Regions from separate parts of the Comamonas sp. Z3 genome, predicted to be linked through region 1. Evidence: predicted binding sites of a transcription regulator. Region 1 holds the regulator's gene; each other region holds the start of a gene.
The links. The regulator FNR, encoded in region 1, switches genes on or off when oxygen is low (the NO sensors DNR and NnrR bind a similar motif). The targets are predictions, from matches to a motif close to TTGATNNNNATCAA.
Positions count from the first base shown of each region.

Region 1 (4,135 bases):
CAGCGCGGCCACCAGCACTGCCGAATACAGCAAGCCGCAAGGCATCAGGGCCCAGGCAAAGCCTGCGGCCAGACTCCCTCCCGGGGCGACGACCCAGGGCTGGACCCTGGCCCAGACAGAGCGCCCCGCCTGCTCCAGCCATACCGGCTGCCGCGCCTGCACCAGCATGGCCAGACCCCAGGCCATGACCGCGACATGCATCAGCGTCCACAACTTCTGCAAGGCCGTTGTCTGGCTGGTCAGCCAGGCCAGACTCTCCATCGCCACGGCCGCAACCCCGCCCAGCAGGGCATAGCCGGCAATGCGTCCCAGATGAAACAGGCTGGTGCGCAGCCATTGGCGTTTTTGCAGGCCGTGCAAGGCGATGACCTGGCCATCGCTGACAGGCCTTGCCCCTGTAACTACACTGCAGGGCGCAGCGCACATCACAAGACAATGGGGCCCACCCACGAGCCCCATGATCAAAGCAGTCCAGACCAGCGAAAACAACATGCGCTAGATGATGCGCGAAAAGCGCGCTCGGTTTCGGTCGGCCTGCAAATATCGATCAAACAGCATGGCTACTCCGCGCACAAAAAACCACCCCAGGCCCGTGACCTTGAAGCCCTCGTCGGATAGCTGAACCAGGCCATTGCGCTGCATTTCCGCCAGCGCTGCCAACTCCCGAGCAAAGTACTCGCGGAAATTGATCAGCCAGGCCTGCTCCATCGGCTCGTACAGGACGGAGCCCTGACACATGATGGCCATGATGATGGCTCTGCGCACCAGATCGTCACGCGAGAGCGCCAGTCCGCGCTGCACGGGCAGCATGCCGCCATCAATGGCGTCGTAATACTCTTCCAGGGTCTTGACGTTCTGGCTGTAGGTGGCCCCCACCTTGCCGATGGCCGATACGCCCAGTGCAATCAGGTCGCAATCGGGCTGGGTGCTGTAGCCCTGGAAGTTGCGATGCAGGCGCCCCTGACGCTTGGCGATGGCCAGAGAGTCGTCGGGCAGTGCAAAGTGATCCATGCCGACATAGACATAGCCACCATTCATGAATGCATCAATTGCGCCGGAGAGCATGTTCAGCTTCTCCTGTCCCATGGGCAAGTCAGCCGATGCAATACGCCTTTGCGGCTTGAAGCGCTCGGGCAGATGCGCATAGGCATACAGAGCAATACGGTCGGGACGCAACTCATTGACCTGGGCCAGCGTTCGCGCAAAAGACTCGGATGTCTGCTTGGGCAGGCCGTAGATCAGGTCCACATTGATGGAGACAAAACCCAGACGGCGGGCCTCGGCCACCAGCTCAAAGACTTGCTCGGCTGGCTGCTCCCGGTGCACCGCTTTCTGCACCGCAGGGTCAAAATCCTGCACGCCAAAGCTCAGGCGATTGAAGCCCATGTCCTTGAGTGTCTTCAACCTCTCGTTGCTCACGGTACGCGGATCGACCTCGATGGAATACTCGCCGGCCGGATCGAGCTTGAAATGCTCACGCATCAGAAGCATCAACTGCTGCAGCTCGGCATCGCTGAAGAAGGTCGGCGTGCCGCCTCCCAGATGCAGCTGGCTTACCAGCTGGCCTTTGCCGCAATGCTCGGTATGCATGGCCAGTTCACGGCCCAGATAATCCAGATACTCGGCAGCCTTTTCATGATGCTTGGTCACGATCTTGTTGCAGGCGCAGTAATAGCAAAGCGACTCGCAAAACGGCACATGCACATAAACGGACAAGGGCAAGGCGCGTGAACCCGAATGCGTCTTGCGCTGTTTCAGCGCCAAGATGTAGTCGTCTGCACCAAAAGCCTCAACAAAACGGTCGGCTGTTGGGAATGATGTGTAGCGTGGGCCAGGAATATCAAAGCGGCTCAGCAACTCGGGCGTGACTGCGGTCATAACTGAAAGTTAGGGTGCGCCCACACTCCACATTGAGCAGATTTCAAAGGGAATCAGACCCTGGAAATCATGCCCATAATGGGCAGATTTCAAAGGAAATCAAATCCTGGAAATCATGCCCATAATGGGCAGAAGCACATGTTTTTGAATGAATGCAAACAATGTGCACCAAGGCAATCCAGCTGTCCTTGATGAATATCAAGAGAGCGCCATGCAAGTACTGCGACAATTTGATCCAACTCATCACTAACTACGAGGTCAATGATCGGCGCGACTCTCCAGTCCAAGTCTGTCTGTGCCGTTGCTGAAAAGCCCATGAATCTTCAGACCATCAAAGCATCCTGCTCCAACTGCAATCTGCGTGAACTGTGCATGCCCATGGGCCTGGACGATGAACAAATGGAGCGCATTGACGAAATTGTGGCCACGCGCCGCAAGGTCAAACGGGGCGGGCTGCTGTTTCGCAACGGCGAGGAGTTCACCTCGCTGTACGCCATTCGCACCGGCTTCTTCAAGACCAGCGTGGCCACCGAAGACGGTCGCGACCAGGTCACGGGCTTTCAGATGGCCGGCGAGATCATCGGTCTGGACGGTATCGTCAACGACCACCACACCTGCGATGCCGTGGCGCTGGAAGATGCCGAAGTCTGCATCATGCCTTTCGACAAGCTCGAGCAGCTCTCGCGCGAAGTCACGGCACTGCAAAATCATGTGCACAAGGTCATGAGCCGCGAAATCGTGCGCGAGCATGGCGTGATGCTGCTGCTGGGCAGCATGCGCGCCGAAGAACGCCTGGCGGCCTTTGTGCTGAACCTGGTGCAGCGCCTGTCCGCACGCGGCTTTTCGAAGTCGGAGCTGGTGTTGCGCATGACGCGTGAAGAAATCGGCAGCTATCTGGGGCTCAAGCTGGAGACCGTGAGTCGCACCTTCTCCAAGTTCGCCGAGGAAGGCATCATCGAAGTCAGACAGCGCCATCTGCGCATTCTGGATACCGAGGCGCTCAGGCGCATCGTCAACAGCCAGCAATGCCAGGACTGAGTTCAACAGCAGCCTTCAAGAAAAAGCCCGCAGACAGCGGGCTTTTTTGATGGCGGCGAATGCCTGCCAGGAGTTGCCGCCGCCGAGGCCGCCGGCACAGCGAGCGGCCAGCCCCTGCATCCAAGGCCGCCACCTGCCCCGAAACTACGGTCCTGTGCGCAGCGCCTTATTCGACCAGGGGCTCGGAGACTACTCCCTGGTTCAGATCGCTGGCCGAACGCCCCAGCATGACGGTCATCAGTCCGCTGAGCACGGTGACCGCCCAGAAGGCAAAAAAGGCCAGCGTGTAAATGGCATTGCGCGACCATTCCAGAGGCGAGCCCAGCCAGTGCATGTCCAGCGGATCCACAAAGGCAAATACCACCATTTCCATGATTGCCGCAGCCAGAAAAGCCGGCCAGACAATCCACATCCAGCGTCGAGCATCCATCGCGATTCTCCTTGGCCTGTGGGTTTGAACCCATTTTGCACAATTGCCATGACCTTCCCAGCCGTACCAAGGGCATGCACTCAGATGGGAAACCCTGGACCGCTATTATTTAAAGAGCTTGCAGCGCTTTATTTGTATCGATTCAAGGACTATATCTATCTGAAATAGTCCTGATAAAGCGCTATGCGCTCCTTTTATTGAATACCAGCCGGAGATCCTTTGCCGGTTTCTGAGCACTGCAGAGACCCGCCCGACTCTGCGGTCGACCAGGACATAGAGCGCCGCCGCGACCGGCCGAGCTACAGAAAAGTCTGCAACCAGGGCCGCAAAAAAGGCCGCGGAAGCGGCCTTGGGATGCGTTGAAATCTCGGTCAGCGATCCAGCGGATGGTCCTTGGCCGGCGTCGCGGCATGGTTGCGCCCCGTCACTGCCGGCGCCAGGCTTTTTTCACTCTCGGTGAGGCGCTGGTTGATTTCAATGCCGTGACGGTAGTAGTCGGGGTCAATCACGGGATCCGGCTTGCTCATGGCGATATAGGCGGTCACGATGCCCGCGACCACCACCACGGCGGGACCGGCGATGACGAGCCAGACATGGGCAAACTTCCACCAGGGCTTGCCGTCCTCGGGGTGGATGATCTTGGCCTTTTGCGGGGCCTTGGCTTGTGCTGCCGACATGGTGAAACCTCTTTTCAGAAATCTGGGCGCCCAATTGCAAACCTGCAATCGGGCAGCATCAATTGTTGCTGATTCGCGATGCCCTTGCGTGGCTGTCACGATGCATGCCGCA
Region 1 is NZ_VOQU01000001.1:829,102-833,236, reverse strand. Features, by position in the region: gene FSY59_RS03935 (sulfite exporter TauE/SafE family protein) at 1-492, opposite strand, end outside; gene hemN (oxygen-independent coproporphyrinogen III oxidase) at 496-1,878, opposite strand; gene fnr (fumarate/nitrate reduction transcriptional regulator Fnr) at 2,194-2,916, shown strand; gene FSY59_RS03920 (hypothetical protein) at 3,083-3,346, opposite strand; gene FSY59_RS03915 (FixH family protein) at 3,718-4,023, opposite strand.

Region 2 (4,135 bases), 130 kb from region 1:
AACCATTGCTGCTCATCGGTCCAGACCTGGGGAGCGGAAAAGCCCGCATGCGCCAGCATGGAGAGAAAATCAGACAGAGGGTATTTGTAGCTGCTCTCCGTGTGGATGGTCTCGCCCTGGGCAAAGTGGCGCACACCTTGAGGCCAGCACACCATGACGGGGCAACGGGCGCGCAAATGCATCTCTATGCGAGAGTTCCGGCTGTCGAAGCGCGCCTCGTGCGCCCAGTCCCGAAGATTGAAATCACTGCCCAGCAGACGGTTTGCATGATTGAGCACATTCAGGTTGAACTCGGCGGTAACGCCCTGTTCATCATCGTAGGCAGCCAGCAAGACCGGAACCGGTTTGGGTAGGTCGATACCGATCAGCAGCCCGCCGTCGCCCGCAACCAGCGAATGCATGTGGCGCAGCATATGCAGCGCCTGCTGGGTATCGAAGTTGCCGATCGAGGAGCCCGGATAGAACAGCTCACGCCGCGCCTTCGGCACGCCCGGCGGCAAATGCCAGTCCCCCGTGAAATCCGCCGCAACCGCACTCGCCCTCAGTCGAGGAAAGTCCTGCTCCAGTCTGGCCACCGCGGCCTGCAGGAACTCGACCGCAATATCCACCCCCAGAAATTGCTGCGGCCCCACGCTGCGGCACAGGCGTCGCACCTTTTCGCAATTGCCCGCGCCCAGCTCTATCAGCACCTGGCAGCCTGCCATGGCCTGGGCGATCTGCAGGTCGTACCGGGCCATGATGGCAGCCTCGGTTCTTGTGGGGTAGTACTCGGGTAGCTCGGTTATCTGCTCGAACAGGGCGCAGCCGCGCGCGTCATACAGGAATTTGGGGGAAATCTGTGCCTGCCGCTGCATCAGCCCTTGTGCCAGCTCTTCACACAGTGGCATCTGCGGGGCTGTGCAAGGCTCTGCAGCCTTGAGCATGGAGGCCAGAGGCAATGGAATGCGCCCTGCGCGAGACAAAGACTCGATGGATGCTGCCTGCCTGTCCGGTATCGCGCGCATGCTGATTCTCCTGATGAGCCGATCGCGCGATACAGCCATTGCCCGCGCCATCACTGCCAAGACTGCTTTGGGTCCTAAAGCCTAGCGCTGTCGACAACAGGCGCAAGTAGGACTGAAGCCAGCGATACTTTTACTGCATGTGCATGCAGCAATGCTGACAAAGCCAATACTGATCCTGGAACTCACCAAAAAAAATCGGTATCCCGCACTGGCGGAATACCGATCAAACATACACCCTAGCCTCCGGAGCCTCCGGGCCATGCCGGCCCATTGACCCCGTTGCACCACAGAGCCTGTGGTGCGTGCCTCGCCTGCGGGAAGAAGGCCACCGACGAGAACACTCTTTGCCGTGAAGCTATCAGAAGCGATAGCCCACGCCCACGCCCACCAGCCATGGGTCAACCTTGAACTTGGTGTCCTGGAACACGCCTGCACCGGTCACCTTGGTGCCCAGATAGACCTTCTTGACGTCAAAGTTCAGCGACCAGTTCTTGTCCAGCGCATAGTCGAAGCCGATCTGCAGCGCACCGCCGAAGCTGTTCTTCTTCACGGTCACGGCACCGTCGAGAATGCTCACGTTCGAGAAGCGTGTGTAGTTCACGCCTGCACCCACATAAGGCTTGAAGGCGCCGAAGTTGGTGAAGTGGTACTGCGCCAGCAAGGTGGGAGGCAGATGCTTGAGCGTGCCGATCTTGTCGCCATTCAGGCGCACATCATGCTTTTGGGGGAAGGTCAGAATCAGCTCGGCAGCGATATTGGGCGTGAAGAAGTAAGACACATCCAGCTCGGGCATCCACTTGTTGTTGATGCTGACGCCTGCGTCACCAGCAGCGCCACCGTTGTCGCTGTCCAGATGCACGGCACGCGCACGCACCATCCAGGGGCTTGTGCCGTCAAACGAGGATTGTGCAAAAGCGGCACCGGCAGTCAGGGCGCTGGCAACGGCGGCGATTGCGATCAGAGTCTTTTTCATGGGCTTTTCCTTGAAGAGATGGCAGAAAGCTTGTTTGCCTTCCTTGATAGTGATTGAAACAAAGCCACTCGTTTGCGGCTTTGTCCCACATCAACCCGCACACCAAGATGCCAAAGAAAAAGGCCGGCGTTGCCCTTCGGCCACGCCAGCCCCATATCCTGATTCAGCGCAAAGCCCCGCGCCGCCCGCAGTGCTAGCTGCACCCTGGAGTTATCAATGTGCGGCCCTGGCCGGACGCAGCTTGTGCCAGAGCGTCACGCAGATGACTACGGCACTGCCTATGGCGGCGCCCACCACCACATGTATCAGCAACGGCCCCAGCGCTGCCGCCACGCCGCCCATGGGTGCAATCACCTGCTGTATCCAGTGCTCGACGGGCGTGATGCCATGCACCAGCAGGCTGCCGCCAACGAGGAACATGGCCGCAGTGCCGACAATCGACAGCCCGCGCATCAGCCAGGGGGTGAAGGCGATCAGACCACGGCCTGCTGCCTTGGCGACGCTGCCGCTCCTGTCCATCAGCCAGCCGCCCACATCGTCCATGCGCACAATGCCGGCCACCAGTCCGTAGACGAACACGGTGATGCCAAGAGCCACGGCGATCAGCACCGCCGCCTGCTCCCAAATGGGCTTGGTCGCCACGGTGCCCAGCGCAATCGCCATGATTTCGGCCGACAGAATGAAGTCCGTGCGCACGGCGCCCTTGACCTTCTGCTTTTCATAATCCATCGGGTCCATCTGCTTTTCACGTGCGGCACGCACCGATGAGGGCGCCACACCCTTGTGAACGGCCTCCTCGGCATCGACGACGGCATCATGCACATCATGCTTTTGATGCTTGTGAAACAGCTCCAGGATCTTCTCCACGCCTTCAAAGCAGAGAAACGCCCCCCCCACCATCAGCAAGGGCGTGATCAACCAGGGCACAAAGGCGCTGATCAACAACGCCGCGGGCACCAAGATGGCCTTGTTCAGCAGCGAGCCCTTGGCCACAGCCCAGACCACGGGCAGCTCCCGGTTGGCCTTCACTCCCGTGACCTGCTCGGCATTGAGTGCCAGATCGTCGCCCAGCACGCCGGCCGTCTTCTGCACCGCCACCTTGGTCTGGGTAGCCACATCGTCCAGAATTGCCGTGCTCTTGCCTGCCGCAGTCTTGGTCATCAAGGCCACGTCGTCGAGCAAGCTAGCAATATCGTCTAGCAACATCAAAAGGCCGGCACCTGCCATCGTTTCTCCCGGTGTTTGCAAAATCGCCATCATGCCTGCAAACCGTGCCAAGATTGCGACAGGAAATTGCCAATCAGCTGCGCGTTCGCCACGGCCCTGGCTTTGCAGCGACAATGAGCGCCCTTATCGAACGGAAACCCTGTGACTCAAGCCATCGCCCATGCCGAACTGATTGCCAGCTACCGCAAACTTGCCGCAGAGGCCGCCAAGAAGGCGGAACTGGTCAAGGCCGCTGCAGGCAAAGGCCCCAAAACCATTGCAACGGTCAGCGAAACCGCTGCCAAGGCCGCGCGCCGCCGTGATGTGATGGCCGCCAGGCTGGCCAAGCTCGGCGTCGTTCTGCCGGACTGAGCCCCAACAAGCAGTCTTCTTCCGGCAGTCTTCCTATTTGCTGGTCTTGAAGCCCTGCGTCGCCGCCCAGGCGGCCACATCGTCGCGGCGGATGGCCGCTGCCATGAGCTGCGGAAAGGCATCGGGGGTGCAGGCAAACGAGGGCACGCCCAATGCCGCCAGCTTGGCCGCCAGTTCCGCGTCATAGGCCGGAGCTCCCTCGTCGCTGAGCGCCAGCAGCGTGATGAACTGCACGCCGGCTTCCACCAGCTCGTTGGCGCGGCGCAGCAGGCCCGACTCCACACCGCCTTCGTAGAGGTCGGAGATCAGCACCAGAATGCTGTTGCGCGGCTCGCTGATCAGCCCCTGACAATAGCCGACCGCACCATTGATATCTGTGCCACCGCCCAGTTGCACACCAAACAGCACATCGACGGGATCGTCGAGTTTTTCCGTCAGGTCGACCACGGCCGTATCAAACACCACCAGCTTGGTGGCCACCGCCGGCAGACTGGCCATCACCGCACCAAAGATGCTGGAATAGACCACCGAGTTGGCCATGGAGCCGCTCTGGTCAATGCACAGGATCACCTCGCGCTGC
Region 2 is NZ_VOQU01000001.1:699,537-703,671, reverse strand. Features, by position in the region: gene egtD (L-histidine N(alpha)-methyltransferase) at 1-887, opposite strand, end outside; gene FSY59_RS03350 (OmpW family protein) at 1,363-1,977, opposite strand; gene FSY59_RS03345 (DUF808 domain-containing protein) at 2,191-3,204, opposite strand; gene FSY59_RS03340 (hypothetical protein) at 3,346-3,555, shown strand; gene FSY59_RS03335 (VWA domain-containing protein) at 3,589-4,135, opposite strand, start outside.
Region 2: FSY59_RS03350 (OmpW family protein) is a predicted target of FNR. The motif match lies at 2,058-2,071, and genes of this name have one in related genera.

Region 3 (4,135 bases), on a different contig from region 1:
CAGCGTCAACAGGCCCAGCCACCAGCGCATGAATCCGTAGGCCAGAGCTGCCAGCAAGGCCGCGCCCAGCGCCGCTACGGCCGGCACCAGCAGGCGTAGATAGAGATTGTCCAGGGCGTCCACGTCGGAGGTCAGGCGCTGCAACAGCCTGACCGGGCGCTGCAGCAGCAGACGGGCGGCCTGTGGGCGAGCCCAGCTCAGAAACAGTCTCTGGCGCAGAGCGGCCAGCACGGCCAGCGTGGCATCGTGGGTCACCAGACGCTCTGCATAGCGGGCGCCGGTGCGGCCCACGGCCAGCAGGCGAATGCCCGCCGACGGCATGAACACATCGAACACCAAAGCGGTGGCCGGCACCAGACCGGCCACCGCCGTGGCCGTGATGAACCAGCCGGACAGGCCCAGCAAGGCCATGCCCATCAGCACCGTGAGCGCTGCCAGCGCGGCGCCGCCCAGCCAGAGCTTGCGCGGCGCCATCCGGCCCAGCAGCTTGAGCATCTCGCGCATTGAAATGGCTCGCGTCTTCATGACTGCGGCTCCTGCGCCCGCCGCAGCAGCGGCAGTTCGATCACGCGATCCATGGCCGCGGCCAGTTGCGCGTCGTGGGTGGCGACCAACATGGTGCGCCCCTTGGCCAGATGGCGCAGGGACTGCGTGATCTGGGCCGCTGTTTCGGGATCCAGATGGGCAGTAGGTTCATCGACCAGCAGCAATCCGGCCTCCGTCTGCGCAGCCATGCGCGCCAGGGCCAGCCTCACCACCTCGCCTCCGGAAAGCCCTGCACCGCCCTCGCCCAGGCTAGCGCCGGGGCGATGCGCCAGGGTCTCGTCGAGTGCCGCCTGCCGCTTGGCTTGGGCAATCTGCTCGGGCCCTACCGAGCTGCGCCCCAGCGCGATATTGCGTGCGACCGAACCGGCAAAGACATGCGGTAGCTGACCCAGCCAGGCCATGCGCCGACGCAGCTGCGTTGCGCTGCTGGCATCGAGCGCTTGCCGATTGAGTTCGATGCTGCCTTGCTGTACCGGCAAAAGGCCGGCAATCTGCGCAAGCAGCACGGACTTGCCACTGCCACTGGGACTCCACAGCGCCACATGTTCGCCAGCCTGTATGTGCAAGGACAGCGGCGCGAGGCTGGAGTCACTGCCCGGTGCCTGAACCTCGAGCCCGCAAACGCTTACGGACACAGGCCGCCCAGGCGATAGCCGTTCATTGGCCGAAGGTGCTTCGGCGGCATGCTGCGCCCCAACAATCCGCACGGACTGGGTCTGCATGCTCTGCAAGGTCTGCAGCGCTGCCTCGCCAGCCGCTCTGTCATGCCAGACGGCCGAGAGATCGCGCAAAGGCTCGAAGAAAGCCGGCGCCAGCAGCAACACGAACATGGCCTGACCCAGACCGAGCTTGTCGCCCCAGGCGCCAAAGTTCAGCGTGCCGAGCAGGTGAAAGCCTATATAGACGGCCACCATGGCCACGCCCAGTGCAGAGAAAAGCTCCAGCACCGCAGAAGACAGAAAGGCAATTCGCAGCACGCGCATGGTGCGAGCGCGCAGACCTTCGGCATGGTCACGCAGTCGCTGGCCTGTCAGATCCACGGCATGCAGAGCGCGCAGCGTGCTCAGACCGCGCAGGCGGTCCAGCAAGAAAGCGTTCATATGGCCCAGTTGCAGCATCTGCTCTTCGCTGGCCGCCTTGGCACGCCAGCCCACTATCGCCATGAAGAGCGGAATCAGCGGCGCGGCCACCATCAGAATCAGGGCCACCACCCAAGACTGCCAGGCCACGGTTGCCAGAATCACCAAAGGCAGCAGACGCACACGCCACATCGCACTCTGATAACGCGCCAGCCAGGGAACAATGGCTTCGGCCTGCTCGACCATGGCGCTGGCAGCCTGACCCGAGGCAGGGCGACTCTTGTCCAGCGGGGATGCCTGGGCCAGCGACTGCAGCACCAGAGCGCGCAGGCTGCTCAGTTGCATGCGCGCGGCACGGTTGGCCAGCAAGCCGCCATGACCTTCTGCCCAGGCACGCAACAGCCCCAGCATGAGCACACCCGCCGCCATGGGCCAGACGGCCGCCACGCCCTGCCCGTTGGCCATGAGCTGCACAGCCCAGGCCAGCAAGGCAGCCTGCGGCAGCCAGATCAGCCCGGCAAACACCTGCCATACCGCGCCCGCACTGGGGCGGCGGATGACGCTCGCCAGTGCGGTACGCGTCGCATCGGTCTGATTGTCGGCTGAGGAAGAAGGTGTTTGCTGCATTTCTTAATTTTCAGTATTTACTGAAATTAACGGAATACTACTCTTCTTTTGACAATCATCATGACTTGATATGCAAAAGCCAATTGCAGGACCAGGCCTACATTGATGTCCATCAACTTCGCGACAATTTATTAAGGGTTGACCCTTGTTTTAGTCGTGCTTGAGCAACATCAAACGAGCAAGTCGCCCATGAAAAACGGCGTCCGAAGACGCCGTTGGCACAGGAGAGTCGCAAACCTGTTTCAGGCTGCCAGCAAGCTGGCCTTGGCTTCGGCATATTCATGCTTGAGGCGGGCCACCAGCTCGGCCGTGGGCTGAACCTTGTCGACGGCGCCGATGCCCTGGCCACAACCCCAGATGTCCTTCCAGGCTTTTTGCGCACCTCCGCCAAAATTCATTTTGCTGGGGTCGGACTCGGGCAGGTTCTCCGGATCCAGACCGGCCGCACGAATCGAGGGTGCCAGATAGTTTCCATGCACGCCGGTGAAGAGATTGCTGTAGACCACATCATCGGAGTTGCCCTCGACAATCGCCTGCTTGTAGGCTTCCACGGCACGCGCCTCGTCGGTGGCGATGAAGGCCGAGCCGATATAGGCAAAGTCCGCACCCATCGCCTGGGCCGCGAGAACCGCTCCCCCCGTGGCAATCGAGCCGGACAAGGCCAGCGGGCCGTCAAACCATTGACGAATTTCCTGCACCAGGGCAAACGGACTCTTCACACCTGCATGGCCGCCTGCGCCGGCTGCCACGGCAATCAGGCCATCGGCACCTTTTTCAATGGCCTTGCGCGCAAACTTGTTGTTGATGATGTCGTGCAGCACCACGCCACCCCAGCTATGCACGGCCTGGTTCACATCCTCACGTGCACCCAGGCTGGTGATGATGATGGGCACTTTGTACTTGGCACAGACCTGCATGTCGTGCTCAAGACGGTCATTGCTCTTGTGCACGATCTGGTTGATGGCGAATGGTGCCGAAGGACGATCGGGATGAGCCTTGTCCCAGGCTGCCAAAGTCTCGGTGATCTCGGCCAGCCAGTCCTCCAGCTGCTCGGCTGGACGGGCGTTGAGCGAAGGCATGGAGCCGACGATGCCGGCCTTGCACTGCTCGATGACAAGCTTGGGATTGCTGATGATGAAAAGCGGCGAGCCGATGACAGGCAAAGCCAGCTTTTTAAGAACGGGTGGTAGCTTGGACATATGTTGTCTCCTTCTTCGTTTTGTATGTAAAAGGGCTGTAGCGCCTGTTCCAGATACGTTGACAGCTCTTATTTCAGAAGCAGTTCGATGAACGATCCACTTTTTGCACCCCTGTGCCGACAGCGGCCTCGTCCGACTGGCCAACGGCCAGTTTCGCCTGCCATTGCGCCACTTCCTGTCCCCTGGGCAACAGCTTCTGCATCTGTTTTGCACGGCGGATCATCGTGATGGAAGTGGCTGCAAAAAAGGCCTGAACGCGAAGCGTGTCAGGCCTTGGTTTCTTACTGCGTCACACGTCCTGCGGCGTTGACGATGGACAGGTCCACATATTTGGAACCCACTTGCCCAGACTTGAAGTTCACCCAGTAGCCGCCCAGGTCAAAAGACTCCAGTCCGCGCAGGGCGGCGCTCATCTTTTCAGGCGTTACCGGCTGGCTGCGACGCATGGCCTCCACGATGACCTTGGCATTCACATAGCCTTCCATCATGGCAAAGCTCACCGGCACGTCCAGCGACTTGCCGGCTGCAATCGTCGCATCGCGGAACTCCTTGTTGAGCTTGCCCGAGACCTTGTAAGGACTGGGCACTACCTGGGCGATCGACAGACCGCTCATGTACTCCACAGGCAGGCGCTTGGCCAACTGCTCGATATCCGCCTCGGCCGTGGCATAGATCTGGGCCGTA
Region 3 is NZ_VOQU01000008.1:1,028-5,162, reverse strand. Features, by position in the region: gene FSY59_RS21755 (amino acid ABC transporter ATP-binding/permease protein) at 1-525, opposite strand, end outside; gene cydD (thiol reductant ABC exporter subunit CydD) at 522-2,252, opposite strand; gene FSY59_RS21745 (nitronate monooxygenase family protein) at 2,495-3,451, opposite strand; gene FSY59_RS27765 (hypothetical protein) at 3,525-3,653, opposite strand; gene FSY59_RS21740 (ABC transporter substrate-binding protein) at 3,733-4,135, opposite strand, start outside.
Region 3: cydD (thiol reductant ABC exporter subunit CydD) is a predicted target of FNR. The motif match lies at 2,355-2,368, and genes of this name have one in related genera.